Regions from separate parts of the Streptomyces sp. NPDC048566 genome, predicted to be linked through region 1. Evidence: riboswitches for the same ligand, from Rfam matches in the RefSeq annotation. Region 1 holds a riboswitch; each other region holds the start of a gene.

The links. A riboswitch is a leader RNA that binds a small molecule or an ion and turns the genes downstream of it on or off. The one in region 1 is predicted to bind cyclic di-AMP.
Region 2: another riboswitch for cyclic di-AMP. It lies ahead of ACGFS9_RS05150 (C40 family peptidase); the one in region 1 lies ahead of ACGFS9_RS03685 (transglycosylase family protein).
Region 3: another riboswitch for cyclic di-AMP. It lies ahead of ACGFS9_RS27545 (transglycosylase SLT domain-containing protein); the one in region 1 lies ahead of ACGFS9_RS03685 (transglycosylase family protein).
Region 4: another riboswitch for cyclic di-AMP. It lies ahead of ACGFS9_RS00460 (M23 family metallopeptidase); the one in region 1 lies ahead of ACGFS9_RS03685 (transglycosylase family protein).

What each region holds. Positions count from the first base shown of each region.
Region 1 covers NZ_JBICWL010000001.1:819,118-826,686, reverse strand. The annotation lists gene ACGFS9_RS03705 (exopolyphosphatase) at 1-439, opposite strand, end outside; gene ACGFS9_RS03700 (DUF501 domain-containing protein) at 436-1,002, opposite strand; gene ACGFS9_RS03695 (septum formation initiator family protein) at 1,043-1,519, opposite strand; gene eno (phosphopyruvate hydratase) at 1,641-2,927, opposite strand; gene ACGFS9_RS03685 (transglycosylase family protein) at 3,268-3,966, opposite strand; cyclic di-AMP (ydaO/yuaA leader) riboswitch at 3,972-4,160, opposite strand; gene ACGFS9_RS03680 (transglycosylase family protein) at 4,344-5,333, opposite strand; gene ACGFS9_RS03675 (cytochrome P450) at 5,507-6,856, opposite strand; gene ACGFS9_RS03670 (globin domain-containing protein) at 7,014-7,569, shown strand, end outside.
Region 2 covers NZ_JBICWL010000002.1:293,012-300,580, forward strand. The annotation lists gene ureG (urease accessory protein UreG) at 1-403, opposite strand, end outside; gene ACGFS9_RS05125 (urease accessory protein UreF) at 597-1,271, opposite strand; gene ACGFS9_RS05130 (urease subunit alpha) at 1,271-2,992, opposite strand; gene ACGFS9_RS05135 (urease subunit beta) at 2,985-3,296, opposite strand; gene ACGFS9_RS05140 (urease subunit gamma) at 3,313-3,615, opposite strand; gene ACGFS9_RS05145 (hypothetical protein) at 4,479-4,784, shown strand; cyclic di-AMP (ydaO/yuaA leader) riboswitch at 5,104-5,302, shown strand; gene ACGFS9_RS05150 (C40 family peptidase) at 5,306-5,779, shown strand; gene ACGFS9_RS05155 (ATP-binding protein) at 6,000-6,461, opposite strand; gene ACGFS9_RS05160 (helix-turn-helix domain-containing protein) at 6,673-7,530, shown strand; gene ACGFS9_RS05165 (DUF397 domain-containing protein) at 7,544-7,569, shown strand, end outside.
Region 3 covers NZ_JBICWL010000025.1:71,343-78,911, forward strand. The annotation lists gene fahA (fumarylacetoacetase) at 1-305, opposite strand, end outside; gene ACGFS9_RS27530 (ATP-grasp domain-containing protein) at 532-1,797, shown strand; gene ACGFS9_RS27535 (FAD-dependent oxidoreductase) at 1,825-3,048, shown strand; gene ACGFS9_RS27540 (HAD family hydrolase) at 3,432-4,253, shown strand; gene ACGFS9_RS27545 (transglycosylase SLT domain-containing protein) at 4,455-5,171, opposite strand; cyclic di-AMP (ydaO/yuaA leader) riboswitch at 5,176-5,370, opposite strand; gene ACGFS9_RS27550 (polyprenyl synthetase family protein) at 7,300-7,569, shown strand, end outside.
Region 4 covers NZ_JBICWL010000001.1:116,714-124,282, forward strand. The annotation lists gene ACGFS9_RS00445 (DNA topoisomerase (ATP-hydrolyzing) subunit A) at 1-1,182, opposite strand, end outside; gene ACGFS9_RS00450 (M16 family metallopeptidase) at 1,611-2,963, shown strand; gene ACGFS9_RS00455 (M16 family metallopeptidase) at 2,960-4,348, shown strand; cyclic di-AMP (ydaO/yuaA leader) riboswitch at 4,562-4,720, shown strand; gene ACGFS9_RS00460 (M23 family metallopeptidase) at 4,734-5,498, shown strand; gene ACGFS9_RS00465 (GntR family transcriptional regulator) at 5,695-6,390, shown strand; gene ACGFS9_RS00470 (HPr family phosphocarrier protein) at 6,616-6,897, opposite strand; gene ACGFS9_RS00475 (GNAT family N-acetyltransferase) at 7,064-7,569, shown strand, end outside.

The DNA of each region.
Region 1 (7,569 bases):
ACTCCGTCGAGCCGCCCCCGATGTCCACGACGAGGTAGGGCGCGGCGAGGTCGTCGCCGGACAGTTCCCGGGTCGCCCCGACGAAGGAGAGCTCCGCCTCCTCGTCCCCGGTGACGACCTCGGGCTCGACGCCGACGATGTCGAGGACGCCACGCGTGAAGTCGTCGCGGTTCTCGGCGTCGCGGGAGGCGGAGGTCGCCACGAACCGGACCCGCTCGGCGCCGTGCTCCTTGATGACCCCGGCGTACTCGCGGCACGCGGCGAAGGTGCGCTCCAGGGCCTGCGGCGCGAGCCGGCCCGTCCGGTCGACGCCCTCGCCGAGCCGGACGATGGTCATCCGGCGGTCCAGGTCGACGAGCTCCCCGGTCGCCGGGTCCACGTCGGCCACCAGCAGCCGGATCGAGTTGGTGCCGCAGTCGATCGCGGCCACCCGGGTCACTGGGCGTCCTCCCCGGACGGCGCGGCGGCGCAGGTCGCGGCGTCCTCGGCGACGCCGGTCACGCACGCCCCCTTGCGCCACCACTCCGGCAGCAGCGCGATGGCCTCGTCGCCGAGCGGGTTGACACCCGGTCCGGCGGCCAGCGAGTGGGCGACCAGGACGTGCAGGCACTTCACCCGGTCAGGCATGCCGCCGGCGCTCGGGAAGCCGGCCAGCACCTCGATGGCGTCGCGGCGGGCGATGTAGTCCTCGTGGGCGGCGCGGTAGGCGGCGGCCAGCTCGGGGTCGGCGGCCAGCCGGTCCGTCATCTCCTTCATGACCCCGTTCGCCTCCAGCGTGCCGATCGCGGACGCGGCCCGCGGGCACGTGAGGTAGTACGTGGTCGGAAAGGGGGTGCCGTCGGGGAGCCGGGGCGCCGTCTCCACCACGTCCGGCTGTCCGCAGGGGCAGCGGTGCGCGATCGCGCGCAGTCCGCGCGGCGGGCGGCCCAGCTGCTGCCGGAAGGCCGCGACGTCGGCGTCGGTGGGCTCGGTGCGCGCGGTGGTGGGCGGTGGCGTTTCCATGCCGTGAGTCACGTGTCTTTCTGATCGGTTCGGCGGTTCGTCACTGGTCGGCGGCGTCTGACTTGTCCACGCCGTCCCAGACGTTGGTGTACCAGGGGCGGTCGGCGCCGGCCCGTGCGGCCCGGGTCTGCCGCGTCGCGTCCGGGTCGACCACGATGTAGCCGGTCTCGCCGGGCAGGACGTAGTGCAGCCGCTGCCGGATCTGCTGCTCGGCGTAGGCGTCGTCCTGCCAGCGCGCCTTGAGGTCGCGCAGCTGCTCCACGCGGCGGCGGGCCTGCTCCTGGCGGTGCTGGAGGTCGGCGACCTCGGCGCGCTGGGAGACGTACTGCCGCATGGGGTAGGCGAGCGCGACGACCAGGGAGCACAGCACCAGGGCGAGAAGCGCGGCCCGGCCGGTGAGCCGGGAGCGGCGGGCCTGCCGCTTGGTCTGGGAGCGGTAGACCCGGGCCGCAGTCTGCTCGCCGAGCAGCTTGATCCTGGTCGCGGTGGAGAACCGGTCCCGGTCCTTCACGGCCATGAGTCCCGCCTCCCCAGTACGGGGCCCGCCGTGTGCGGGCCCGTCACGTGCGTACGTCCCCGCACACGGTACGGGACCGGGTACGGGGACGTACGGACGACGCTTCCGGGGCGGGTGGTGCTCAGCCCTTGAAGCGCGGGAACGCCGAGCGGCCGGCGTACACGGCGGCGTCGTCGAGGATCTCCTCGATGCGCAGCAGCTGGTTGTACTTGGCGACGCGGTCCGAGCGGGCCGGGGCGCCGGTCTTGATCTGCCCGCAGTTCACGGCGACCGCGAGGTCGGCGATGGTGACGTCCTCGGTCTCGCCGGAGCGGTGGGACATCATGCACTTGAAGCCGTTGCGCTGGGCCAGCTCGACGGCGTCCAGGGTCTCGGTGAGCGAGCCGATCTGGTTGACCTTGACGAGCAGGGCGTTGGCGGAGCCCTCCTCGATGCCGCGGGCCAGTCGCTCGGGGTTGGTGACGAACAGGTCGTCGCCGACGATCTGGACCTTGTCGCCCAGCCGGTCGGTGATGACCTTCCAGCCGGCCCAGTCGTCCTCGTACAGCGGGTCCTCGATCGAGACGAGGGGGTACGCGGAGACGAGCTCCTCGTAGTACTCGGTCATCTCGGCGGCCGAGCGGGACTTGCCCTCGAACTCGTAGCTGCCGTCCTTGTAGAACTCGGACGCCGCGACGTCGAGCGCGAGCGCGATCTGCTCGCCGGGGATGTAGCCGGCCTGCTTGATGGCCTCGACGATGAGGTCGAGGGCGGCGCGGTTGGACTCCAGGTTCGGGGCGAAGCCGCCCTCGTCGCCGAGGCCGGTGGACAGGCCCTTGGTCTTCAGCACCTTCTTGAGGGTGTGGTAGACCTCGGCGCCCCAGCGCAGGGCCTCGGAGAAGGACTCCGCGCCGACCGGAGCGATCATGAACTCCTGGATGTCGACGTTGGAGTCGGCGTGCGACCCGCCGTTCAGGATGTTCATCATCGGAACGGGCAGCAGGTGCGCGTTCGGGCCGCCCAGGTAGCGGAAGAGCGGCAGGTCGGACGCCTCGGAGGCGGCGTGCGCGACGGCGAGCGAGACGCCGAGGATGGCGTTGGCGCCGAGCGAGCCCTTGTTGTCGGTGGCGTCCAGGTCGAACATCGCCTGGTCGATCAGCCGCTGCTCGGTGGCGTCGTAGCCGACGAGCTCCGGGCCGATCTGCTCGATGACGGCGAGGACGGCCTTCTCGACGCCCTTGCCCTGGTAGCGGTTGGGGTCACCGTCGCGGAGCTCGATGGCCTCGAAGGCACCGGTGGAGGCGCCGGACGGGACGGCGGCACGACCCGTGCTGCCGTCGTCGAGGCCGACCTCGACCTCGACCGTGGGGTTGCCTCGGGAGTCCAGGATTTCCCGGGCTACGACGACGTCGATGGACGGCACGAGCATCTCCTTCTGGGATGTGACGCGGGTACGCAGTGCTTGGCCAGCCCTGCGGGACGAGCCTAACCGGCCCGGAGGGATCGGCCAGCCGATCGACCACCCCTTGGGCAGAACTCGCGGTACATAATGTTCCCGATCGGAACAAAAACAAAATGGAAAACCCCGCTCCGGATGCGTACGGGGGAACACGCACCGGAGCGGGGAGCCCGCGAGGGGCGGGGCCCCGGCCGCCCCGCCTGAGGGCGGGGCGGCCGGGGGCCGACCGTTCGGCCGGAGGGGCCGCACGGCCGGGAGGGTGGCCGCCGTCCGCCGAGGACGGCCACGTCCGGCCGGGGCGCGGCCCGGCTCAGCTCAGGTGGAGCTGCTGGCCCGGGAAGATGACGTCGGCGTCGTCCACGATGTCGTGGTTCAGCTTGAACAGCTTCTGCCAGCCGCCCTCGACGTGGTGCTTCGCGGCGATCGAGCTGAGGGTGTCGCCCTTGACGACCTTGTACTCGCCGTCGCCCTTCTCGACCTTCTTGCCGGTCGGGGTGGTGACGGTCTTCTTCGCGGCCGGGCGCTCCTGCGAACGGGAGGCGGGCTGCTCCGAGGAACGGGTGTCCTGCGAGCCGCCGGACGCCGAGGAGCCGGTGGAGGCCGAGGGGGTGGAGGCGGTGGAGCCGCCGCCGTAGGCGGCGCCCGACAGGCCCGTGCCGCAGGTCGGCCAGGCACCCTTGCCCTGCGCGGCCAGGACCTTCTCGCCGACGGCGATCTGCTGCGCCTTCGACGCCTGGTCGGCGGTGGAGGCGTAGGCGGTGCCGCCGTACGCGGCCCAGGTCGAGGACGAGAACTGCAGGCCGCCGTAGTAGCCGTTGCCGGTGTTGATCGACCAGTTGCCGCCGGACTCGCACTGCGCGACGGCGTCCCACTCGGAGGCGGTCGCGGCGGAGGCGTTGCCGGCCGCCATCAGCGGAGCGGCGATGGCGACACCGGTGACACCGGCGAGCGTGGCGACACGGGTGGCCTTGTTCGGGCGGCGGTGCTTGCCCTTGCTGGAAAACAGCATCGAGTTGATCCCCTCACCGACGCCTGCGAGGTGAGCTGTCGGGTTCGGGCCGGTTGAGTGCCCGGCCGCGCCACCCGGTTCCGTCCGGAACCTCGGCGCGCGGCTTTACCCCTAGCCGCTCCCGGGCGTCTGTCGACTCCCGTTCGCGGCACCTACCTTGGGTCCCCCGCTCCTGCCCACGGCGCTTGACGCGACGACTGTTCCCGTACGGCCGCCGGCAGGATTCGGCGTTGCGGTCGTCGGGGCCCGCGGTGGCGAGCGATCACGACCGTAAGCAGTCGATCGCCGTATTTTCAAAGACGATCAGGGCTTCTGAGACTCATGTCTCACTCGCGCCAAACCGGACAATAGCGAGCGAACCATGACGCGAACTCCCGCTACTTTTCGACCGTTTCGGCATCAAGAGCAAGGCTCTGACCGGGCAGGATGAGGTCGGGGTCGGCACCCACCGTCCGCTCGTTCGCGGCGTACAGCCCGGACCACCCGCCCGCGAGGTCCAGGGTGTCGGCGATCGTCGAGAGGCTGTCCCCGGCGCGCACGACATACGTGCCGCCGTCCGCGTCGCGCGCCTCGTCCACGCCGCGTGAGGCGTGCCGCCCGCCCGCGGCGTCGGCACGGGCGCCCGCGTCGGCGTCCGCCGCGTCCTCGTCGGCACTGCCGCCGCGGTGCCGCCCGGGCGCGGTCGACGCGCTCGCGGAGGGTTCCGAAGCGTCCCCGCTCCGGCCCGACTTGTCCGCCGTGCCGGTTTCGTCGGGCGTCTCGTCACCGGTCGCGCCCCCGCCCGGCTCCTCCGTCTTCCGCGAGGTGTCGGACTTCGTGGTGTTCTCGGTCACCTCGGGGGAACCGGTCTCCGCGGAAGAGGACGTGTCGGACGATCTGGACGATCCCCGCGAAGGCGACGAGTCGGGCGAGGTGGACAGTCCGGTCGCATCGGATTCGCCGTCGCCCGACGCCCCGTCACCCATGCCCGTGTCGACCTCGACCCCGGCCGAGCTCTTGCTGAGCCCGGAGAGCGGCCCGCAGGTCGGCCAGGCGGCGAGCCCCTGGCCGTCGAGCACCTTCTCGGCGACGGCTATCTGCTGCGAGCGGCTGGCCTGGTCGGGCGTCGGCGCGTAGACCCGGCCGCCGTACGCCTCCCAGTTCTCCTGGGAGAGCTGGAGCCCGCCGTAGTACCCGTTGCCGTTGTCGGCGCTCCACGCTCCGCCGCTCTCACACTCCGCCACCCGGTCCCAGGTGGTGCCGTCGGCCGCGCTCGCGCTCGACGCCCCGAGCAGCGGGATCGCGATGGCCGACCCGGTCACCCCCGCGGCGACGATGAGGGCCGGGGCCTGACGGGGGCGCCGATGACGGCCGTTCCCGGAGAGCATGCGGAAGCCTTTCGCGTGACAGCGGGGTGAGTGCGGCACCCACGGCGAAGTGATCGGTGCCGGGGCCGCATTGATGGGTGAACGTATCCGGACTCGAACGCTTGTCACAAGTCGATGCAGCGCAGATCACGTGAAGATCACAGATTTGACGGCGTGTCAGTTGACAGCCGGGGTCACGACGACCGGTCCGGCGTCCACCCCTCCTCCCCGGACTCCCCGCCGGAGCGCTGTACGGACGCACCGGGCGAAGCGGTCGCGGACGGCCCGACCGGGGCGAACTCCACCGGAAGCGTGCGCAAACCGCGCATAATGAGCCCGCCGCGCCAGCGGAGGTCAGCCGGGTCGACGGCGAGCCGGAGATCGGGGAGGCGGGTGAGGAGGGTCGCCAGCGCGGTCTGCCCCTCCAGCCGGGCGAGCGGCGCGCCGAGGCAGTAGTGGATGCCGTGGCCGTAGCCGAGGTGCGGGTTGTCACGCCGCGTCAGATCGAGGGTGTCCGGCCCGTCGAAGCGCTCGGGATCGCGGTCGGCCGCGGCGAGCACGACGAGCACCGGGTCCCCGGCGGCGATGTCCTGGCCGCCGATCCGCACGTCCTCGGTCGCGAACCGCCAGGTCGCCAGCTCCACCGGGCCGTCGTAGCGCAGGAGTTCCTCGACCGCCGTCTCCAGCAGTCCGCTCTCCCCGGCCCGCAGCGAGGACTCCAGGCGGGCCCGCTCCCCGGGGTGGGTCAGCAGGGCGTACAGCCCGTTCCCGATCAGGTTGACCGTCGTCTCGAACCCGGCGAACAGCAGGATGAACGCCATGGCGGCGGCCTCGTTCTCCGTGAGGTGCTCGCCGTGGTCGGAGGCGCGGATCAGCCCGGAGATCAGGTCCTCGCCGGGCACGGGCTCGGCGGGCAGCGCCGCGCGCTTGCGGTGGATCAGCTCGGCGAGGTAGCCGCGCATCTTCTTCACCGACCGGGCGACCCCGCCCCGCGGCCCGCCCCCGTGCCGGATCATCATGCCCGCCCAGTCCCGGAAGTCGTCCTGGTCCTCCCGGGGGACACCGAGCATGTCGCAGATGGCGTAGATGGGGAGCGGGAACGCGAACTCGTGGATGAGGTCCGCCGACCCCCGCCCCTCGAAGCCGTCGATGAGCCCGTCGGTCAGCTCCTGTACCCGTGCGCCGAACTCCGCGACACGGCGCGGGGTGAACGCCTTGCTGACGAGGCGGCGCAGCCGGGTGTGGTCCGGCGGGTCGATGTTCAGCAGATGCGTCATCAGCTCGGCCTTGCGCTCCCCCGGGATGCCCGTCCGCCCCTTGGCGTGCGCGGGTTCGTCGTGGTGCGCGGGGTTCTTGGACAGCCGCTGGTCGGCGAGGGTCTGCCGGGCGTCGGCGTAGCGCGTGACGAGCCAGGCCTCCACCCCGCTGGGCAGCCGCGTCCGGTGCACCGGCGCGTGCTCCCTGAGCCAGGCGTACGCCGGGTACGGGTCGGTGGCGAACTCCCAGGTGAAGAGTTCGGGTGCGGGGGTCTCGTGCTCGGTCACCGTCCGACGGTATCGGCCGCCGGCCGCGTCCCGGACGCGGGCCGCCCGCCGGGGCGCGGTGCGGGGCGCCCGGGTGCGGCGCGTCCGGTTCGCCCGGGGCTGTCCGTACATCGGCTGCTGTTTGACGGGGCCGTCGGGCAGCTCCCACATTCGCGCAGTGGACCCCGACATACTCAAGTCCAGCTTCGCGGTCGTGGAGCGGCGGGCCGAGTTCGCCGTCACGTACTTCTACGCGCACCTCTTCCGGCACCACCCGGAACTGCGCGCGTTGTTCCCGACGGACTTCCCCGAGGACATGGAGCGGCAGCGGGACCGGCTGTTCGCGGCGCTCACCGTCGTGGTGGAGCGGCTGGACGATCCCGGACTGCCCGCCTACTTACGCGATCTCGGACGGGACCACCGCAAGTACCTGGCCCGGCCGGACCACTACGCGGCGGTCGGCACGAGCCTCGTCGCCGCGTTCGCGGCCGTCGCCGGGCCGTCCTGGTCCGCCGAGACCGAGAAGGCGTGGTGGGAGGCGTACCGGGTGATCGCGGACCTCATGCTCCAGGGCGCCGGGGAGGCCGGGCACCGCGGCGAGCCCGCCTGGTGGGACGCGGACGTGGTCGCCCGCACCCGCCACGGCGACGACGTGGCCGTGCTGACCCTGCGGCCCCGGCAGCGCCTGACCCACACCGCCGGGCAGTACGTCGGCGTCAACGTGCCGCGTCTGC
Region 2 (7,569 bases), on a different contig from region 1:
GGGAGAAGGTCGCCGTGAGGTTGTCGCCGCCCGACTCGACGAGGATCAGGTCCAGCGGGCCCACCTCGTCCTCCAGGTCCTCGACCGCTTCGAGGTTGGCGGAGATGTCGTCGCGGATCGCGGTGTGCGGGCAGGCCCCCGTCTCCACGGCGGTGATCCGCTCGGGCGGCAGCACCGCCTCGCGCAACAGGAACTCGGCGTCCTCGCGGGTGTAGATGTCGTTGGTGACGACGGCGAGCGACAACTCGTCGCGCAGGGCACGGCAGAGCGCGGCGACCGTGGCGGTCTTGCCCGATCCGACGGGTCCGCCCAGACCGATGCGCAGGGCACGGCGCCGGCCGTCGGGGCGGTGCGCGTCGGCGCTGACCGCGGCGGGTCCGGTGTGGGAGTGGTCGAGATGCATGACGGGGCTCCGGTTTCTTCCGGGTCGGCTCGGTGCGACGACGGTCGCGCCGGTGTGGGGCCGGCCGGAGGGTCGTGTCGGTGGTCGTCCCGGTGGCGCCGGCCGAGGCGGTCCGGCTCCACCGGGTGGGGTGGGGGCGAGCGGGGGTGCCGATCGCCCGGGCAGGGTGGTCGCGGCGGTCGGCGGCGCCGGGTCAGGAGGCGAAGAGACGCACCGGCCAGGCGGCGTGCGCCTCCGCGCCGATCTCCAGCAGGGGTGCCGAGGCCGCGGGCAGCACCTCGACGCCTTCGTCGGGGACCCGCCGCGCGGCGCTCGCCGCCCGGTGCGCGACGAGGTCCAGTTCCGGCGCGAGCCGGGCCAGTACGGCGGTCGCGTCGAACGGGTCGAGGCCGAGCAGCCGGACCGTGGCCGAGGCCGGCCCGCTGACGCTCTCGTAGGCCGCGCAGTACGCGGCGTCCCCCGGTCCGAGCCCCGCGGCCCGCGCCGTCGCGCCGAGCACGACCGGCTGGTGCGCCCCCTTGGGGAACTCCTTGGCCAGCTGGTCGAGTTCGGGGCAGGGCCAGGTGGCCCGGGCGGCCCTCATCAGCTGCCGCCCGAGCCGCCGCGCGGCGACCCGCAGGGCGAGGGAGGGGGTCCGGGCGTCGGCGGCGGCGTCCAGTGCCACCGGATCGGCGCCGGCCGCGGCCGCCGCGGCCAGGGAGGCGGCGACGAGCCCGGCCGTGTGGAGCCGGCCCCGGCAGAAGTCCTCCAGACTCGCCGCCCCGGTGATCCGCCCGTCCTTGACGGCGGCCTCGGCCCCTCCGGAGTGGGCATGCCCGCCGGCCGGGAAGCGGCCGTCGGCCAGGACGAGCAGCGCTGCGCGGGACATCAGAAGAGGAAGTAACGCTGGGCCATGGGCAGTTCGGCCGCCGGAGTCGCCTCGACGAGGTCGCCGTCGATGTGCACGGCGAAGCTGTCGGGGTCGATCCGCACCTCGGGCCGCGCGTCGTTCTCCCGCATGTCGGCCTTGGTGACCCCCCGGGTCGAGTCGATGGCCACGAACCTCTTGCCGAGGGAGAGCCGTTCCGGCAGCCCGTCCTCGATGGCGAGGGGGGCCACGAAGTTGAACGAGTTCGCCGCCGGGGCCCGCCCGACGGCCCCGAACATCGGCCGGGGCAGGATCGGCTGCGGCGTCGGGATCGACGCGTTGGCGTCGCCCATCTGCGCGTAGGCGATCGTTCCGCCCTTGATGACGAGGTGCGGTTTGACCCCGAAGAATGCGGGCTCCCAGAGCACCAGGTCGGCGAGCTTGCCGCTCTCGACCGAGCCGATCTCCCGGGCGAGCCCCTGCGCCAGCGCGGGGTTGATGGTGTATTTGGCGACATAGCGACGTACGCGGTGGTTGTCGGCGCCGCCGTCCCCGGGCAGCGCGCCCCGGGCGCGCTTCATCACGTGGGCCGTCTGCCAGGTGCGCATGATCACCTCGCCGACCCGGCCCATGGCCTGGGAGTCGGACGAGATGATGGAGATGGCGCCGAGGTCGTGCAGGATGTCCTCGGCGCCGATGGTCGAGGGCCGGATGCGGGACTCGGCGAAGGCCAGGTCCTCCGGCACCGCCGGGTTCAGGTGGTGGCACACCATCAGCATGTCGAGGTGTTCCTCGGCGGTGTTGACGGTGTAGGGCCGGGTCGGGTTGGTGGAACTGGGCAGCACGTACGACTCGGAGACCACGGACATGATGTCGGGCGCGTGCCCGCCGCCCGCACCCTCGGTGTGGTAGGCGTGGATGCCGCGCCCGGCGATCGCGGCGAGGGTGTCGGCGACGAAGCCGGCTTCGTTGAGCGTGTCGGTGTGGATGGCGACCTGGATGCCGGTGCGGTCCGCCACCGTGAGGGCGGCGTCGATCGCGGCGGGCGTCGCCCCCCAGTCCTCGTGGATCTTCAGGCCCAGGGCGCCGCCGCGGATCTGCGACAGCATCGCGTCGTGCGAGACGGTGTTGCCCTTGCCGAGCAGACCGAAGTTGAGGGGGTATCCCTCCATCGCCTCCAGCATCCGGGCCAGGTGCCAGGGACCGGGGGTCACGGTGGTCGCCTTGGAGCCCTCCGCGGGACCGGTGCCGCCGCCGACGAGCGTGGTGATCCCGGAGGCAAGGGCCTCGTCCGCGATCTGCGGGCAGATGAGGTGCACGTGCGCGTCGATGGCGCCCGCGGTCAGGATGCGCCCGTTGCCGGCGATGATCTCGGTCTCCGGGCCGATGACCAGATCGGGGTGGACGCCGTCCATGGTGTCCGGGTTGCCGGCCTTGCCGATGCCGGCGATCCGGCCGTCGCGGATACCGATGTCGGCCTTGACGATCCCCCAGTGGTCGATGACGACGACCCCGGTGACGACCGTGTCCGGGGTGCCGTCGGCGCGTGTGGCGCGCGACTGGCCCATGGACTCGCGGATGACCTTGCCGCCGCCGAAGACCGCCTCGTCGCCGGCGAGTCCGGGGCCGCCGGAGCGGTCCTCCTCGATCTCGACGAACAGGTCGGTGTCGGCGAGCCGGATGCGGTCGCCGGTGGTGGGGCCGAACAGGTCGGCGTAAGCGGCCCGTGAGATCTCAGGCATCGAGGGCACCTCCGGTCTCGCCGCGCAGCCCGTGCACCGTACGGGTGCCGGCGAGCGGCACGAGTTCGACGGCGACGGGGATGCCGGGTTCGAAGCGCACGGCGGTGCCGGCGGCGACGTTGAGCCGCTTGCCCCGGGCGGCTCCGCGGTCGAAGTCGAGTCCGGGGTTGGCCTCGGCGAAGTGGTAGTGGGAGCCGACCTGGACGGGCCGGTCGGCGGCGTTCAGGACGGTCAGGCGGGTGACCTCACGGCCCTCGTTGTAGCGGACGGGGCCGTCGGCGAAGCGGATCTCTCCGGGAATCACGATGTCGCTCCCCCGTTCAGACGATCGGGTCGTGGACGGTGACGAGCTTGGTGCCGTCGGGGAAGGTCGCCTCGACCTGGACGTCGTGGATCATCTCGGGGATGCCCTCCATGACGTCGTCACGGGTGAGGATCTTGCGTCCCGAGGACATCAGCTCGGCCACGGTGCGGCCGTCCCGGGCGCCTTCCAGGAGGTGCGACGTGATCAGCGCGACCGCCTCGGGGTGGTTCAGTCTCACCCCGCGGGCCCTGCGCTTCTCGGCCACGTCGGCGGCCACGTGGATCAGCAGCCTCTCCTGCTCGTGCGGGGTCAGTTGCACGGCGTCCCACCTCACAGTCCTCGCTCCGGACCGTGCGGGGCCCGGGTGCCGCAGCCATCGCGGCGGGATAGATGTAACACACCGACACATGGCGCGTTCTTCGCCGATCCGGACACAAGAACCCCCGGCGGCGTGGATCGGCAGATTAGTGGGGCGGAGTTTCAACTACGTTAACCAGCCATTGATCACCCCATGACCGGCAGCCGACCGGTCGCATACCCGGCGCGGAGCGCGGACCCGGGCCGCATCACCTCCGAGGGGGACCCGACACCCGGCCCGCCCGTCACGGCCGCCCCGCCCACCGGTCGCGGGGCGCGGCACCGGGGGCGCGCGCCCGGACCGTATACGGCACGGACGGTGCCGGGGCGTCGCGCGCGCACCCTCCCGCCCGGGCACCGGGTCCGGGTCCGCACCGGCGCGGCCCGCCGGCCGGACGCGGGGAGCCGGCCCGGCACGGCCGCCCTCCCCGGGATCACGGATCGCGGACCGCGGCGGACGGCGCGCCCCGGGCGTCCCCGGCGCCGGGAGCGGGAGTCCGGTCACGACCGGGGCCTCTCGGCGAACGGCGTACGGCCTGTACCTTTTTGACAGACGTCGAGTCATCGACCGCGAGGAGGCGTGCCCATGCAGCGCCCGTCCGCCCGCCCCGTCCCGCCCGTACCCGCCGGCCCCTCCACCCCGGGACGGCCGGGACCGGAACCGCCCCTCCGGATCGACACGCCGAGCGCCCCCTGCACCGCCGCGCGCCACCGGGCGCCGGAGCCGGACCCCCGGGCCGGCACACCGACCGCCGCCCCGCGCCGGGGAGTCGGCCCGCGGCACCGCGGTCACGGGCACCGCGCGCCGCACCGGGCGGGCGGCCGGTGATCCCCGACCCGCCTCCGCTGCCGGCCCTGACCCGTGCGGAAGCCGAGCTGATCGACCGCTACCTGGACGTCGTCGACCTGGTCGGCCGGATCAACCCGGCGCGCCCCGGGGACACCTACCGGGGGCTGCGTGCGGCCCAGGCGCTGGTCGGGAGGGCGACCGCGCTGCGGGACGCGCTCGCGCTGATGCACCAGCGGGGCGAGAGCGAGGTGCACGCCTCCACCCTGGCCAGGGCCCTGCGCGCGCTGGACGGCGAGCGGCGGACCGCGCGGGTCACGACGCCTCCCGAGCCCGGCAGTTGAGGCACCGCGCGCGGACGCCGCAGGCACCCCGGCCCGCGACTCAAACGCACCAGATGGTGTACCCCCTGATGGCGTAGAAATCGGCACTTTCCCGGGCCCCCCGACTTGCGCGACGGGAAGGGCCCCGGCGCGGATCGGGAGGCTCCGGCGCAGGTGCGGGCGTCGTCCGCGGCCCCAACACCCCTTCGAACACAGAGGCGTCCACCCGAACGGGTGAGTGGTGAGTAAGCCCACAAAACACCGGTTCCGCTCGGATTTTCCGACGTTCATGGGTGAAGATCCCTTCCGACGACAAGCCCCCGCCACGGCGGCGGGGCGGTCCGGGCGGACGCCGAGTCCTGCCGCCGCCCGGATGACCGGTCGACAGAAGTGGATCGGCAGGAGTGGAGGACCCAGCACGACGGTCCGCCGGAGCAGCCCTCCGGGCGGTCCTTGGGGTGAAGCCGCGCCAGCGGCCGGGCAACTTCGCCAGCCCGAATCCGACAGGTCATCCTTCACAGGCGGCTGACGAAGGGTTGCGCATGACTGCGCTCAATCGTGTCCCGTCGCTGTGGACCAGGGCCGGTACGGCCTCGGCCCTCACCCTCGCCGCCGTGGGCGGCGGCCTCGTGCTCCCCGGTGGGGCGGCGGAGGCGCAGGCGGCCACCACCGCGACGAAGGCGCTCCGGGTGGCGGCCTCCAAGCACGGCGCCCCGTACAAGTACGGCGCCACCGGGCCGCACCGCTTCGACTGCTCCGGGCTGACCCTCTACTCGTACAAGAAGGCGGGCAAGAAGCTGCCGCGTACGGCCGCGGCGCAGTACAACACGTCCCACCACGTCTCCGCCTCGCACCGCAAGGCCGGGGACCTGGTCTTCTTCCACTCGGGCCGGAGCGTCTACCACGTCGGCATCTACGCCGGGAAGGGGAGGATCTGGCACTCGCCGAAGACGGGGGACGTGGTGAGGCTGCAGAAGATCTGGACGCGGAGCGTCTGGTACGGCCGGGTCGGCTGACCGGTCCGCCGGCGGCGGCTCGGACCGCCGCCGGCGAACGGCACCGGGTCCGACCGCCCTCGCGGCGCCCGGCGGCCCGCTTCCCGGGGGCCGAACCGCCGCGCGTCCGGTGCGCCGGCCCCGGGGCGCCCCGCCCCGCGGTGCGCGCGGCCCGGTGCCGGGACGGCGAAGCCGGCCGCGCCCCTCCGGACGGGCGGGCGGCACGGCGGAGCCGGGCGGGCTACCCCTCGGGCGGGGCCCCTCCCGCGGCGACCGGCTGGACCGCCGCCGTCCAGGGCAGCTCGATGGAGACCGTCTTGCCGCCCTCCCGGGTGGCGCGGACGCTGAGCCTGCCGCCGCACTCCTTGGCGAGCCAGCGGATGATGACCATCCCGCGGCCGTTGTCCTGCTGGACCGCCGCGGGCAGCCGCCGGGGAAAGCGCGGATGACTGTCGGTGACCCCGATCCGCAGGCGTTCCTCCCGTTCGAGGCACACGTCGACCGTGAAGGTGGGGGACTGGCCGAGGGTGTGCTGCACCGCGTTGGTCGCCAGTTCGGACACCACCAGGCGGACGGTCTCGGCGACCTCCGCGCCGTCCGGCAGACCCCACTCGGCCAGCACGTCCGCCACGAACCTACGGGCCACCGAGACCGAGACGGCCTCGCTCGGCAGAGTGACGGCTGCTTCCTGGTGATCTGCCATGGCGACGTCGTCCCTTTCCCACGGGACCGGAGTCCGACACGGAGCGGATGGTTCGAGTACGGTCCCGGACTGGTGCTTGCGCAAGACTGCCACTACCGGGCCGGTCGCGGGTGCGATCCACCGAGTAATGCATATATCTGTCGCTCGATGCGGTGAACTCTGCGTCGGCAGAGCGTATTCGGGCGACTTGAGAGGAGTAGGGAGAACGGGCATGCAGCACGGTCCCGCGGTACGCCGCCGCAAACTGGGTGCCGAACTGCGTGCGCTGCGCGCCGGCACGGGTCTCACGAGCGGCCAGGCGGCGGGGCTGCTCGGCTGGCACCAGTCGAAGGTGAGCCGCATCGAGACCGGCACCAGCGGGGTGAAACCGGCCGACGTGGAGCGTCTGCTGGACGCCTACGGTGTCGCGGACCCCGAACTGCGCGATCTCCTGGTCGTGCTGGCGGGCTCCGAGGGCAACGGGCGGCACCACTGGTGGCACGCCTACCGCGGGGTGCTGCCGCCCGCGTACCGCGACTTCATCAGCCTGGAATCGGGGGCGAGCGGGATGCGGACCCTGGAGACCTCCGTCGTTCCGGGCCTGCTCCAGACGCCCGAGTACGCGCGCGCGGTGACGCGGGCCGCCGTGGAGGGGCTGGAGGAGAGCAGGCTCGACGCCCTGGTCGAGGTGCGGCTGGCCCGGCAGGACGTGCTGCGGGCCGATCCTCCGCTGGAGCTGTGCGCGGTGCTCGACGAGGCGGTGCTGCGGCGGGAGGTGGGCGGGCCGGAGGTGATGTCCCGTCAGCTCCGGCGGCTCCGGGAGGCCGCGACCCTGCCCCAAGTCCGGCTTCAGGTACTGCCGTTCGCGGCCGGGGCGCACATCGGGATCACCGGGCCTTTCGTTATCTTCTCCTTTCCGAACACTACTGATCTGGATGTGGTTGTTCTCGACCACTTGACGAGTAGCCTCTATCTCGAACGGAAAGAAGACCTCCAGGCCTACACGGAGGCCTTCGACACCCTTCGGTTCCACGCCCTTTCGCCCGAGGACTCGTTGGACTACATCGCCGGGATAGGTGACGGCGCGTAAGGAGGCACCCCCCATGTCTGCATCGCCTCGGTACGTACC
Region 3 (7,569 bases), on a different contig from region 1:
TGGAAGTGGGGGGCGAGGGCGTCCCGGTGGGCGGGGACGGTCACCCACGCCGTCAGCGCGCGGCGGACGTCGGACCAGGCGGTGCGGCCCGCGGCGAGCAGCGGGTCCAGTGTCGGCTGCGCGAGCAGCCCGGCGTAGGGGGAGCCGAGGGCCCGGGCCGCGGCGCCCGCGTCCAGCACGTGGTCGCCGAGGCGTACGCCCACGCGCCGCTCACCGGTGCCCTGCGGTCCGGCCGGGGAGAAGACTCCGTAGGGGAGGTTGTGCGGGCCGAAGGGATCGCCCTCGGGAACATCGAAGGGGGGCATCGGGTGCTGCCTCGCTTTCGGATTCGTACTCGCCATGTGATCCGTGCGTTCCACGCGTTTCGTGTGGTCGGAGCACACGTTACGGGGGAGGGGCCCCACAGCGGCAGTGTCTAAAGAGTTTGCAATGTCCGGTATGGCCTTGTCGGAGGTGGCAATTCCGGCTTAGCGTCCTTTGGGGGAAACGGGCGGGGTGGGTCCGGTCCGCAGGGGGACATGTGGGGGGCGCATGGCCAGGAGTTCCAGTGGTGTGCCGGTCGACGCCGACCGTGAAGTCCCGGGTCTCATCGTCAAGTTCGGAAACTATCCGCTGCACCACGGCGGAGTGGGTGCCATCCGGAGCCTGGGCCGGCTGGGCGTGCCGATGTACGCCATCACCGAGGACCGGTACACGCCGGCCGCCGCGTCGCGGTATCTGCGGCGCGCGTTCGTGTGGCCGACCCGGGGGACGGAGGAGCCCGGGCGGCTCGTCGAGGGGTTGCTGCGCGTGGGCCGGCGCATCGGCCGGCCGACGGTGCTGGTCCCGACCGACGAGGAGGCCGCGGTCCTGATCGCGGAGCACCAGGAGGAGTTGGCGGGCCGCTTCCTCTTCCCGCGGGTGGAGGCCGGGCTGCCGCGGCGGCTCGCCAGCAAGCAGGGGCTGCACGAGCTGTGCGCGGAGCACGGCGTCCCGAGCCCCGCCGCCGCGTTCCCCGAGTCGTACGACGAGATCGAGGCGTTCGCCGAGAAGGCGCTCTTCCCGCTCGTCGCCAAGAACCGGGAGGCGTTCGTGCGGCGCAGCCGGCCCGCGGTGAACGGGACGACGCGGATCGCGACCCGCGAGGGGCTGCTGGCCCTCGCCCGGGACTGGGGGCCGCGGCCCGGTGTGATCCTCCAGGAGTACCTGCCGAGGGAGGAGGCGGAGGACTGGATCGTGCACGCCTGCTTCGACGCGGACTCGACGCCGCTGTCGATGTTCACCGGCGTGAAGGTCCGCTCGTGGCCGCCGCACGCGGGCATGACGGCGCACGCGTACGTCGTCGACAACCCGGAACTCGCGGACATCGCCGCGCGGTTCGTCCAGCGGATCGGCTTCACCGGCGTCATCGACCTCGACCTGCGGTTCGACCGCCGGGACGGCCGGTACAAGCTGCTCGACTTCAACCCGCGCATGGGCGCCCAGTTCCGCCTCTTCGAGAGCGAGTCGGGGATCGACGTCGTCCGTGCGCTGCACCTGCATCTGACCGGCCGCCGGGTTCCGGAGGGGGAACAGCGCACCGGGCACCGGTACGTCGTGGAGAACATCGACCTGCCGGCCCTGCTCGCCTACCGGCGCAGCGGCTACACGACACCGCACGCGCCGGCCCGGGCGAGCGGTACGGAGCTGGCCTGGCTCGCGGGTGACGACCTGCGGCCGTTCTTCACGATGCTCGCGCGCCTGGTCCGGCCGGGCGCGCGCCATCTCCACCAGCTGTGGCGGACCAGCCGCCGCGGCGGCGGTTCCACCACGAAGTAGGCGTCGTACGTCCTGGGGAGGGACTTCGTGAACCATCCGGTAGCAGTCATCGGCGCGGGGCCGTTCGGGCTGTCCACCGCCGCCCATCTGCGGGCGCGGGGCATTCCGGTGCGGGTCTTCGGCGAACCCATGGTCAGCTGGCGCGACCACATGCCCGAGGGGATGCTCCTGAAGTCGACCCCGGCCGCGTCGAGCATCGACGCCCCGCAGCGGGGGCACACCCTCGGCGACTACTGCGCTGCCGCGGGGACGCGGCCGCTCGCCACGGACGAGGACATCATTCCCGTCGAGACGTTCATCGGCTACGGGCAGTGGTTCCAGGAGCGGCTCGTGCCCGGTCTGGAGCAGGTCCGGGTCGTCTCGGTCGACCGCGGGAGCGGCCGGGGCTCCCCGGGCGGCCCGGACGGTTTCGTCCTCAAGCTCGACTCGGGGGAGTCCTTCACGGCGCGGGCGGTCGTCGTGGCCACCGGGCTGTCCGGGCTGGCGTATCTGCCCGCCGCGCTGGCCGAGGCGGCGGCGGACGGGCCGACGCCCTCGGGACCCCTGTCGCACAGCTCGCAGCACCACGACCTGAGCCGGTTCGCCGGCAAGGACCTGATCGTCGTCGGCGCGGGCCAGTCCGCGCTGGAGACGGCGGTGCTGGCGGCGGAGGCGGGCGCGCGGGTGACGGTGGTGTCCCGGGGGCGGGGAGCGGTGGACTTCGGCGCGCCGCCGTGGGACCAGCCGAAGCTGCGCCCGGAGTCGCCGTTCGGGCGGGCCTGGTCGCTGTGGGCCCTCAGCCACCACGCGCAGCCCTACCGCCATCTGCCCGCCGGGGCACGGCACTACCTGGTCCGCCGGGTGCTCGGACCGCTCGGCGCCTGGTGGCTGCGGGACCGCTTCGAGGGCAGGGTCGCCGTCCGCGAGGTGCGGCGGATCGTCCGGGCGGGAGCCGCGGAGGGCAAGCCCGTCCTCACGGTGCAGACCCACGGCGGCCGGCTGGACGACCTGTCCGCCGACCACGTCGTGGCGGCGACCGGATACCGCGTGGACATCGCCGCGATGGACTTCCTCGGGGACGGGCTGCGGACCGCGCTGGCCGTCAGCCGCGGCACTCCGCGGCTGGGCGCCGGATACCGCTCGTCGGTTCCCGGCCTGTACTTCACCGGCCTGCCCGCGGCGTCCTCGTACGGTCCGGTCATGCGGTTCGTGTGCGGCACCCGGTTCGCGTCGCCGCGTCTGGCCCGGCATCTGGCGGCCGCCCACGGGTGAGCGTCCGGTGGCCGGTCACCGGTGGACCCGGGACCGGCCGGGCGCGTGGACGTCCGTCGCCCGATCGGGCGACGGACGTTTCCGCCTGCCCGCCGGGGTGACCGCCCGCGTCCCCCCCCGGTCCCGGAACCGGCCGCCGGCACCCCGTCGTGTGCTGCCGCTCCGGTGGTTCGGGTGGGACGGGCGCGGGGGGAACGGCGGTGTTGAGCCGTTGTGATCGGTCCTGCACGGGAAAGTCCGACCGGACGGAAGCGGGCCGTGCGTGATCCCAACCGGTCGCAACGCGCCTGCCACCGTGCGGTGAACGGCGTTGCCGACGGGATACCGGACGTCGTCCGGTTCCGGCGGGGTCGACGGGTCCCGCGATCCGTATTCTTCGGATCATGGCCGCTCCGACTGCATATTCACTCATCGCCACTGACCTGGACGGAACGCTGCTCCGCGGCGACGACACGCTCTCCGACCGGTCGCGGGCCGCGTTGGCGAAAGTGACCGCGGCAGGTGCCCGGCACCTGGTGGTGACGGGCCGCCCCGCACCGCGGGTCAGGCCGCTGCTGGACGAACTCGGCGGCCGGGGACTGGCGGTGTGCGGGCAGGGCGCGCAGCTCTACGACGCCGGAACCGACCGGATGCTCTGGTCGGTCACGCTGGAACGGGAGTTGGCGGAGACGGCGCTCGGCAAGATCGAGGCGGAGGTCGGCCTGCTGTACGCGGCGGTGGACCAGGACGGCGTGGACGGGCTGACCCTCATCGAGCCGGGCTACGTCATGCCGCACCCGACGCTGCCCGCTGTGCGGGTGCGGAGCCGGGACGACCTGTGGGCGCAGCCGATCAGCAAGGTGCTGCTGCGCCATCCGTCGCTGTCCGACGACGAGTTGGCCTCGGCGGCGCGGGGAGTGGTCGGTTCGCTGGCGACGGTCACCATGTCGGGGCCCGGTACCGTCGAACTCCAGCCATGCGGAGTGACCAAGGCCACCGGTCTCGCGCTCGCCGCGGCCCGTCTCGGGCTGAGCCCGTCGGGGACGCTCGCGTTCGGGGACATGCCGAACGACATCCCGATGTTCGACTGGGCGGCACACGGGGTCGCGATGGCCAACGCGCATCCCGAACTGAAAGCGGTGGCCGACGAGGTGACGCTGTCCAACGAGGACGACGGCATCGCGGTGGTCCTGGAGCGGGTCTTCGGGTGCGGAGAGCGCTGCTGACCCGGGCCTCGGTACCGGCGCCGCCCGCCCCGCGGCCTCGGGAGGGTGCCCGCGCGGACCTCCCGGCGGGGCCCGGCGGGCCGGGCCCCCGGAGGGTGCCCGCGCGATCCGGAGGCGCCCCTCTCGTACGGCACCGCCGGCGGACCCGTGGGTGCCGCCGGCCGATGTCGTGGTGTGGGGGGAGAGGGTGCGCCGCGGGGATCAGTAGGCGCCGTTGACGTTGTCGATCGAGCCGTACTTCGCGGCGGCGTAGTTGCAGGCCGCCGTGATGTTGGCGACCGGGTCGTAGGGGTCCATCGAGGTGCCGGGCACGTGGTAGGCCAGGAACGTGGGGTCGATGACCTGGAGGAGCCCCTTGGAGGGGGTGCCCGCGACGGCGTTGGAGTCCCAGTTGTTGATGGCCTTCGGGTTGCCCGAGGACTCGCGCATCACGTTGCGGTGAATGCCGTCATAGGTGCCGGGGATGCCCGCCTTGCCCATGATGTCCAGGGACTCCTTGATCCAGCCGTCCAGGTTGTTCGCGTACGTGGTGGCGGACGCCTGGGTGGCCGTGGTCTTGGCGGTCGTCGTGGCCGCGGCCGACTTCAGGGTCTTGGTGCCGACCGTGAGCGTCAGGCCCGTGCGCAGGTGGCTCGGGTCGTTCCCGATGACCGCGCGGTTCGCCGTGTACAGCTTCTTCCAGCCGCCGCTCGACGGGTACTTCTTCGCGATCTTGGTCAGCGTGTCGCCGGCGACCACCTTGTAGGTGATGAGCTGGACGTTGGGGACGGCCGCGGTCTTGGCGGCCTGGGGGGTGGCGGCGTGGGCGCCGGTCGCGCTCACGAGCGGCAGGGCCAAGGCCAGGGCGCCCGTCCCCGCGGCGATCATTCCGCGGGTGACGATGTTCTTGCGGGCGGGGCGGTGCGTGCCTGCGGGCATGACGAATTGTCCTCTCCGACGCCTGCGAGGTGAGCTGTCGGGTTCGGGCGGGAGATGCCCGGCCGCGTTTCGGGCGCGGCTTCACCCCTAGCCGGTCCGGTCTTCCGGATCGGCGGCCTACCTGTGGTTCCCCCGCTCCTGCCGTGTGTGCGTGGGTGGATGGGTTCCGGGCGACGGCAGGATTCGGCGATCCGCCCGGGGTCGACGAGAACGTATGCGACTGCACATGTCGGGAACAAGGCCCGATGTGGCGTTGAAGATCGCTTTCGCCCTTTTGGGGGCGTGGCGAAACGTCCGTTTGCGCCGGAATTGAATCCTCAACTTGCCTTTGGTGAAGGGGTTCGTGGGTGGTGGGCCGAGGGTGATCCACTGGTCGGCGGGTGACTCAATTCACGCGTGCAACGGTCGCCAACGCGGCATGACGGGCAAGTCGGGCATTACGCCACCGCCGTTTGGCGTGCCGGGAGTTACGGGACGGTCACGGTGGCGCCCGCATGCCGGACAGGCCCTGCCGGGGTGCGTCACGCACGAGCGGACCGGCGGAGGCGCCGCAGGCCGGCCGGCCCGGCGAACGCCGCGCCGCGCGCGATGAGTTGACGGGGGTGGGGCGGAAGCGGCGCGGGCCGCCGGGCGAACGCCGTTGCGTGCGCGGCCGATTGGGCCCGGCGTCGGTCCGCCGGACCTCGGAGAAAGGAGGCGGCGTCAGGGGACGGGACGCCGTCGACTCAGCGGGGCGACGTTGTGCCCCGCCCCGATTCGACCCGACCCGCCTCGACCCGACCCGACCCGCATCGACCCGATCCGATGTGACCCGGCGCCGGGCTTGGCGCCGGGCCGACCCCGCGCGGGCGGTCAACCGGAGACGGGTGAAGCCTGCCGGGCGCCCCGTCCATGTGCCACGCCCCATCACCTCACGGGCGGGCACCGGGCCGGCGGTCCGGCCGCCGGGGCGGGCACGGCTGACCCCCGGGCGGGCCCGTGCCGAGGTCGGAACCGCCTGGAGGGGGTGCCCGTGCGTCACGGCGGTCGTCCGCCCGGCGGACCGCGACGACCGCCCCCGGCGGGGCGGGCGCGCGGGTGGCGCCCCGCGGCGCGGTCGGGCGGTCCCGATGGGATGCCGAACCGAACCGCCCGCGCGGCCGGTGGCCAGGGTCGGGGTGGCGGGCCGCTGGGCGACCGAGGTCCCGGCACGCGGAAGGGCCTCCGGTCGTGCCCCGCGCGACGTCCGGCGTGCCGTCCGCCGTGCCGTCCGCTGTGCCGAGACCGTGCAGGGCGGCCCCGGACGCGGGCGGGGGGCGGAGTCCGGCTTACCCAGGGGTGCCGGCGGCCGTGTGGTGGGGTCCGGCCGGTCGGCGGGTCGGGGAGGCGCCCCCGGAGCGTCGGAGCGTCGGGGTGGCTTGTCGGCCGCCGGGCGCCGCGTCCGGGCGAGCGGTCGGGCGCCGTCGGGGAGGGGTGGAGTGGGGCGAGGGCGTCCTGCGCGCGGCTCCACGGGGGAGGGCCGGACGGATGCCCGGGGGCTCGCCTCGGCGCACGGGACGCGTCGAACGGTGGTGCGGCAACCGGACCGGGTCGTGGGGGACGGCGGGCGGGAGGGAGGAGGCGCGGGGGCGGCGCGGCCGAGGTCGCGCGGGACGGCGTGGGGGAGGACGCGGGGGCGTGCGGGCGGCGGTTCCGTGCCCCTGGCGGAAAGCCGCGCCGGGGGAGCGGGACGGGTCGGGGGCGGGGTGATCGTCCGCGGGCCGGGCTCGGGGCCGGACGCGGACGAACCGGGGGCCACGCCCCTCTCTCCCGTGCGCCCCCGGCCCCGCAGGGCCCGGGGGCGGGGCGCCGGGCCGTCGGCGGAGCAGTAGGTGATCGTGAACATGTCGACGGCCGTCGGATACCGCCCGGACGGGAGGGGTACCCGCGGCATGCGGCGCACGGGCGGTTCCGTGTGTCTTACAGGTGTATTCCGGCGTACCTCCCGGCGGGGTCACGTCGGCCGGGGGACGGTGGGCGCTCGTGGTGATCGAAACGTGACCGGATACGCTGACTTGAGTGATGGCAGCGACACATCGACAAACCGTGTCATCGAAAGAATGATCGACCGAGTTCGCCATGTGATCGTCAGCAGACAGGAGAACCTCTCGTGACCGTCGTCGGGCCGTTCGGGCTGAGCGTGCGGGACCAGGCTCTCGAAGCCGATGTCCAGGCCGGATTGGCGGCTGTCGAGGAGGGTTTGCTCGAAGCCACCAAGAGCGGGGTCCCCTTCATCACGGAAGCCGCCCAGCACCTCGTGCGGGCCGGCGGGAAGCGGTTCCGGCCGCTCCTCGTGATGCTCGCCGCCCAGTTCGGTGATCCCTACGCGCCGGGTGTCGTGCCCTCGGCCGTGGTCGTCGAGCTGACGCACCTCGCCACG
Region 4 (7,569 bases), 700 kb from region 1:
CCCCTCCACCAGGTGGAGGCGGTCGCGCTTCTTGCCGCGCCGGAACTCGCTGCGGCGGCGGACCACGGTGAACCGGTGGTCGAGGTAGACCTCCAGGAGCTCCTTGAGGCCGAGGGTGAGCGGCTGGCCGTCCACCAGGGCCACGTTGTTGATGCCGAAGGACTCCTCCATCGGCGTCAGCTTGTAGAGCTGTTCGAGGACCGCCTCCGGCACGAAGCCGTTCTTGATCTCGATGACCAGGCGCAGTCCGTGCGCGCGGTCGGTGAGGTCCTTGACGTCGGCGATGCCCTGGAGCTTCTTCGAGCCGACCAGATCCTTGATCTTGGCGATCACCTTCTCCGGGCCGACGGTGAAGGGCAGTTCGGTGACGACGAGGCCCTTGCGGCGGGCCGTGACGTCCTCCACCGAGACCGTGGCGCGGATCTTGAAGGTGCCGCGGCCCGACTCGTAGGCGTCCCTGATGCCGCTGAGGCCGACGATCCGGCCACCGGTGGGCAGGTCGGGGCCCGGGACGTGCTTCATCAGCGTCTCGAGGTCGGCCCCGGGGTGCCGGATGAGGTGCCGGGCCGCCGCGATGACCTCGCCCAGGTTGTGCGGCGGCATGTTGGTCGCCATGCCCACGGCGATGCCCGACGAGCCGTTGACGAGGAGGTTGGGGAACGCGGCCGGGAGGGCCACGGGCTCCTGCTCCTGCCCGTCGTAGTTGGGCGAGAAGTCGACCGTGTCCTCGTCGATGGACTCCGTCATCAGGGAGGTCGCGTCGGCCTGGCGGCACTCGGTGTAGCGCATCGCGGCGGGCGGGTCGTCGTTGCCGAGCGAACCGAAGTTGCCGTGGCCGTCGACCAGCGGCAGGCGCATCGAGAAGGGCTGGGCGAGGCGCACCAGGGCGTCGTAGATCGACGCGTCACCGTGCGGGTGGAGCTTGCCCATGACCTCGCCCACGACACGGGCGCACTTCACGTAGCCGCGATCGGGGCGCAGGCCCATCTCGTTCATCTGGTACACGATGCGGCGGTGCACGGGCTTCAGGCCGTCCCGGGCGTCCGGCAGGGCTCGCGAGTAGATGACCGAGTACGCGTATTCGAGGAAGGAGCCCTGCATCTCGTCCACGACGTCGATGTCGAGGATCTTCTCCTCGTACGAGTCGTCGGGCGGCGGGGTCTTCGTGCTGCGGCGGGCCATCGCTGCTGCGGCTCCTTCACAGTCTCTGCCGGGGCATGAACGGGATCTGACGCGGACCATTGTGGACCGAGCCGCCGACAACGCGGACCGCGACCCGTCCGTAGCGGTTCCGCGGAGCGCTCCGCGGAGGCTCTCACGACCGTGCCGGCGGCCCTGCCGAGGCCCCCGGCCGTCCCCGGTCGGCCCTCGGCCGGCCGCTTCCCGATCCGCCCCGGGCCCGCTCCGCACCCGTCCCGGAGGGCGGGTCCGGACGTCGCCGTCCGGGTCCGCGGCCGGCCGGCCCCGCGGAGGGGTCCGGGGATGCGGAGGGGGCGCACGCGTCTCGCTCTCGGCGTACGAGGTGCGGGAACTTCGCCAGGCGTCCGCGCGCTTGCATACAGTGGCAGGACCGACAGGAATGACGCAGTTCCGCGATCGAAGGGACGTACATGCCCATGGGTCACACGGCCGCAGCCGAGGCAGGCTCCGGCGGCCTGACAGCGACCGAGCACCGCCTGGCCAACGGCCTGCGCGTGGTGCTCTCCGAGGACCACCTGACCCCGGTCGCGGCGGTGTGCCTCTGGTACGACGTCGGCTCCCGGCACGAGGTCAAGGGCCGTACCGGACTCGCCCACCTCTTCGAGCACCTGATGTTCCAGGGCTCCCACCAGGTCCACGGCAACGGTCACTTCGAACTCGTCCAGGGCGCCGGCGGCTCCCTCAACGGCACGACGAGCTTCGAGCGCACCAACTACTTCGAGACCATGCCCGCCCACCAGCTGGAGCTCGCCCTCTGGCTGGAGGCCGACCGCATGGGCTCGCTGCTCGCCGCCCTGGACGACGAGTCGATGGAGAACCAGCGCGACGTCGTGAAGAACGAACGCCGGCAGCGCTACGACAACGTCCCGTACGGCACCGCGTTCGAGAAGCTGACCGCGCTCGCCTACCCGGCGGGCCACCCGTACCACCACACGCCGATCGGGTCGATGGCGGACCTGGACGCCGCCACCCTGGAGGATGCCCGCGCGTTCTTCCGCACCTACTACGCGCCCAACAACGCCGTCCTGTCGGTGGTCGGCGACATCGACCCGGAGCAGACGCTCGCCTGGGTCGAGAAGTACTTCGGCTCCATCGCCGGGCACGACGGCAAGCCCGCCCCGCGGGACGGCGCGCTGCCCGAGACCATGGGCGGGCAGCTGCGCGAGGTCGTCGAGGAGGAGGTGCCGGCCCGCGCCCTGATGGCCGCCTACCGCCTCCCGGAGGACGGCACGCGCGCGTGCGACGCCGCGGATCTGGCGCTGACCGTGCTCGGCGGCGGAGAGTCCTCCCGGCTCTACAACCGTCTCGTCCGCCGCGACCGCACCGCCGTCGCGGCCGGCTTCGGTCTGCTGCGGCTGGCCGGGGCGCCCTCGCTGGGGTGGCTGGACGTGAAGACGTCCGGTGACGTGGAGGTCCCGGTCATCGAGGCCGCCGTCGACGAGGAGCTGGCGCGGTTCGCCGCGGAGGGCCCCACCGCCGAGGAGATGGAGCGCGCGCAGGCCCAGCTGGAGCGCGAGTGGCTGGACCGGCTCGGCACGGTCGCCGGACGGGCGGACGAACTGTGCCGCTACGCCGTCCTGTTCGGTGACCCGCAGCTGGCCCTGAGCGCCGTGCAGCGCGTCCTCGAGGTCACCGCGGACGAGGTCCGGGAGGTCGCCGCGGCCCGCCTGCGGCCCGACAACCGCGCCGTGCTCGTCTACGAGCCCACCGCCCCCGAAGCCACCGACGCCGCTGACGACACCGACGAGGAGGCGGCGAAGTGACCGAGCTCGCCACCATGGACTTCCATCCGCAGCCGCAGGCCGGCCGGCCCAAGCCGTGGGCCTTCCCCGCGCCCGAGCGCGGCACCCTGGGCAACGGCCTCACCGTCCTGCGCTGCCACCGCCCCGGCCAGCAGGTCGTGGCCGTCGAGGTGATCCTCGCGGCACCGCTGGACGCCGAGCCAGAGGGGCTGGACGGCGTCGCCACGATCATGGCGCGTGCCTTCTCCGAGGGCACCGACAAGCACTCGGCCGAGGACTTCGCCGCGGAGCTGGAGCGCTGCGGCGCCACGCTCGACGCGCACGCCGACCACCCGGGGGTCCGGCTCTCCCTGGAGGTGCCCGTCTCGCGCCTGGCCAAGGGACTCGGGCTCCTCGCCGACGCCCTGCGCGCCCCGGCCTTCGCGGACGGGGAGATCGAGCGGCTGGTGCGCAACCGGCTCGACGAGATCCCCCACGAGACGGCCAACCCGGCCCGCCGCGCGGCCAAGGAGCTGTCCCGGCAGCTGTTCCCCGCGACGGCCCGCATGTCGCGCCCGCGCCAGGGGACCGAGGAGACCGTCGAGCGGATCGACTCCGCGGCCGTACGGTCCTTCTACGAGAAGCACGTCCGTCCCGCCACGGCCACCGCCGTCGTCGTGGGTGACCTCACGGACGTCGACCTGGACGCCCTGCTCGGCGACACCCTGGGCTCCTGGACGGGTTCGTCCGCCGAGCCGCGCCCGGTGCCGCCGGTGCACGCCGACGACACCGGACGCGTGGTCATCGTGGACCGTCCCGGCGCCGTGCAGACGCAACTGCTGATCGGGCGCGTCGGCGCCGACCGGCACGACCGTGTGTGGCCCGCCCAGGTGCTCGGCACGTACTGTCTCGGCGGCACCCTCACCTCGCGCCTGGACCGCGTCCTGCGCGAGGAGAAGGGCTACACCTACGGCGTGCGGTCGTTCGGGCAGGTCCTGCGCTCCGCCCCGGACGGCTCCGGTGCCGCCATGCTCGCGATCAGCGGCTCGGTGGACACGCCGAACACCGGCCCGGCTCTGGACGACCTGTGGAAGGTCCTCCGCACGCTGGCGGCCGAGGGGCTGACGGACGCGGAACGCGACGTCGCCGTGCAGAACCTGGTGGGTGTGGCGCCCCTCAAGTTCGAGACCGCCGCCGCCGTCGCGGGCACGCTCGCCGACCAGGTCGAGCAGTTCCTCCCGGACGACTACCAGTCGACCCTGTACCGCCAACTGGCCGCCACCGGCACGGTGGAGGCCACCGCCGCCGCCGTCAGCGCCTTCCCGACGGACCGTCTGGTGACGGTCCTGGTGGGCGACGCGGCCCGGATCGCGGAGCCGGTCAGGGCGCTCGGCATCGGCGAAGTCAGCGTCGTCTCCGCCGAGTAGGACCGTGTGACCGAGATGGGCCCTGGTGACCGATGCGTCGCCAGGGCCCTCCTTTACGCGGACATCGTCGCCAAGATGTCCGTATTGGTACGGAGGTTGGCTTCTGCGCTGTGGGATGCGCTACAAAAAACGTGATCCGTTTGTTGTTCGAAAGACGCCGCGTCTAGCGTCGGTCCGGCTGTTCGTCAGGCAGTGCGCCGCGCCCGCGGCACCGGACAGTCATCGCCGAGTCCCCGCATGGCGCGAGCCAGGGGAGCCGGGGACCCACACGCAGTCCCTGGGGTGAATCGGACGCCCTCCCGGAGGGGGTCCGTAGGAGACCTTCCTGCTCCGAACCCGTCAGCTAACCCGGTAGGCGAGAAGGAAGGAAAGGACCAGCCCCTTCATGGCGTTCACCTGTGGCACCGGGAAGCATCGTCGTCCGGGCCGCGTTCAGCGCGGCACGAAGAACGCCGTCGGCGTCGCGGCCCTCACCACCACCGGTGTCCTCGGAACCCTCGCGGCCCCGGCGTTCGCCGCCGAGTCCTCCGTCGAGCAGACCGGACTGACCCAGGCCGTCACCATCGGCGGCTCCGTCGCCGAGCAGATCGACGAGCAGGCCGCCGCCCAGCAGCACGCGGCCGACGTGGCCGCCGCGCGGGAGAAGGCCGAGCAGGCCGCGCGCAAGAAGGCCGCCGAGCAGGCCGCGCAGGCCCGCGAGGCCAAGGAGCGTGCCGCCCGCGCCGCCGAGCGCAAGCGGCTCAACAGCTTCGTCACGCCCATCCCCGGCTCCTACGTCTCCACCGGCTACCAGGCCGGCGGCAGCCTGTGGTCCTCCGGCAGCCACACCGGTGTCGACTTCCACGCGGCGTCGGGCACCTCGGTGCACGCCGTCGGGGCCGGCACCGTCGTCACGGCCGGCTGGGGCGGTGCCTACGGCAATCAGGTGGTGATCAAGATGCACGATGGCACGTACACCATGTACGGGCACCTGTCGTCGATCGGGGTCTCCGTCGGCCAGGCGGTCACCCCGGGGCAGCAGATCGCGCTCTCCGGGTCGACCGGCAACACCACGGGACCGCACCTGCACTTCGAGGCGCGCACCAGCGCCGAGTACGGCTCCGACATGGACCCCGTCGCCTACCTCCGCTCGCACGGCGTGAACGTCTGACGACCGCTTCGCCGCTTCTCCGCCGATTTCGATGCCCCGGCTCACCGAGCCGGGGCATCGTCGTTTCCGGGGTCGCCTGGCCAAAAAATATCCATGGATTCGGTCCTCCCATCGGAAATTAAGGCTTCCTGCAATAGAGTCGCTGAACAAGCGTCAATCGATGGCGTTTCGCGGGGATTAAAGCGGAGGTCGGATCATGCGTATTCCGGCGCACTCGGTATGCACGGCAATCCGTGACGACATCGTGGCGGGCGTCTACGAGCGAGGCGGCCGGCTCACCGAGGAACTGCTCGCCCGGCGCTACGGCGTCTCGCGCGTCCCCGTGCGCGAGGCCCTGCGCACCCTGGAGGCCGAGGGGTTCGTCGTCACCCGCAGGCACGCGGGGGCGTGCGTGGCCGAGCCCACCGAGCAGGAGGCGGCGGATCTGCTGGAGATGCGCATGCTGCTGGAGCCGATGGGTGCCGCGCGGGCCGCGCAGCGCCGCACCGAGGCGCACCTCAAGGTGCTCCGGGGCCTGGTCAGGCTCGGCCAGGAGCGCTCCCGGCGGGGCAACAGCGAGGACCTGCGCTCCCTGGGCGGCTGGTTCCACGAGACGCTCGCCCAGGCGTCGGGCAGCCCCGCGCTGACGTCGACGCTGTCCCAGTTGCGGCACAAGATCGCGTGGATGTACCTGGTGGAGGCGCCCGCCAATGCCGCGGAGTCCTGGGCCGAGCACGGCGCCATCGTGGACGCGGTCGCCCGCGGGGACGGGGAGCGGGCCCGTGCGATCACCGCGCTGCACGTGGAGCGCTCGGCGCCGGCGCACCGGCTCCGATTTCCCGCGGGCGGCGACCGCCAGGACCGTGTGAGGACTTCGCAACATCCCGTAAACATGACGGGCCAACGCCATTAACATGGGCGCCGTATACAAAGAAGGTTATTCGGGTGGCCGACTATTCTGCCGCCGCTTCATTCGTGTGCCCGACATTCCGGAGTGCGCTCCTTTCGTTCCGGGCGGCGCGGCCCGGGTGCCGTTCCGGGGAATTCTCGGACCGGTGTGCGGAAACGGCCGAGCCGCGCCCCCGGTGCAGGGTGGCGCGGCTCGGCCGTGTGGCGCCCGCGGGCCTCGTGGGCCGGCTCAGACGGTCTCGGGCAGCTCGTCGAGCCCCTCGGCGACCAGCTTGGCCAGGCGGTCGAGAGCGGCGTCCGCGCCCTCGGCGTCTGACGCGAGGACGATCTCCTCGCCACCCTGGGCGCCCAGGCCGAGGACCGCCAGCATGGAGGCCGCGTTGACGGGGGTGCCGTCGGCCTTGGCGATCGTCACGGGGACACCGGAGGCCGTGGTGGCCCGGACGAAGATGGAGGCGGGGCGGGCGTGGAGGCCCTCAGCCCAGCCGACGTTGACGCGGCGCTCAGCCATGTGATGCTGCCCTTCAGGTGTTCAGGGTTGTCTAGACCAGTGTCCCATATCGGGAAGCGTGCCCGGACGGGTGCCGCGCCCCGCCCGCGGACGGCGGCCCGTCGCGACGCCGTATCCCACAGAGTGCCTCGCGCCGCTGTCCTGCGCGAGCCGTAGTCTGGGGCCCATGCAGACCCCGTCGGACCGGCACGAGTACCCCGCGCACTGGGAGGCCGACGTGGTGCTGCGCGACGGCGGCACCGCCCGCGTCAGACCCATCACGACCGACGACGCGGAGCGCCTGGTCAGCTTCTACGAGCAGGTCTCGGACGAGTCGAAGTACTACCGCTTCTTCGCGCCCTACCCCAGGCTGTCCGCCAAGGACGTCCACCGCTTCACGCACCACGACTTCGTGGACCGCGTCGGCCTCGCCGCCACGGTGGGCGGCGAGTTCATCGCGACCGTGCGCTACGACCGGATCGACGCCCGGGGCCTGCCCGCCTCCGCCCCCGCCGACGAGGCGGAGGTGGCCTTCCTCGTGCAGGACTCCCACCAGGGCCGCGGCGTCGCCTCGGCGCTGCTCGAACACATCGCGGCCGTGGCGCGCGAGCGCGGCATCCGCCGCTTCGCCGCCGAGGTGCTGCCCGCCAACAACAAGATGATCAAGGTGTTCACGGACGCCGGGTACACCCA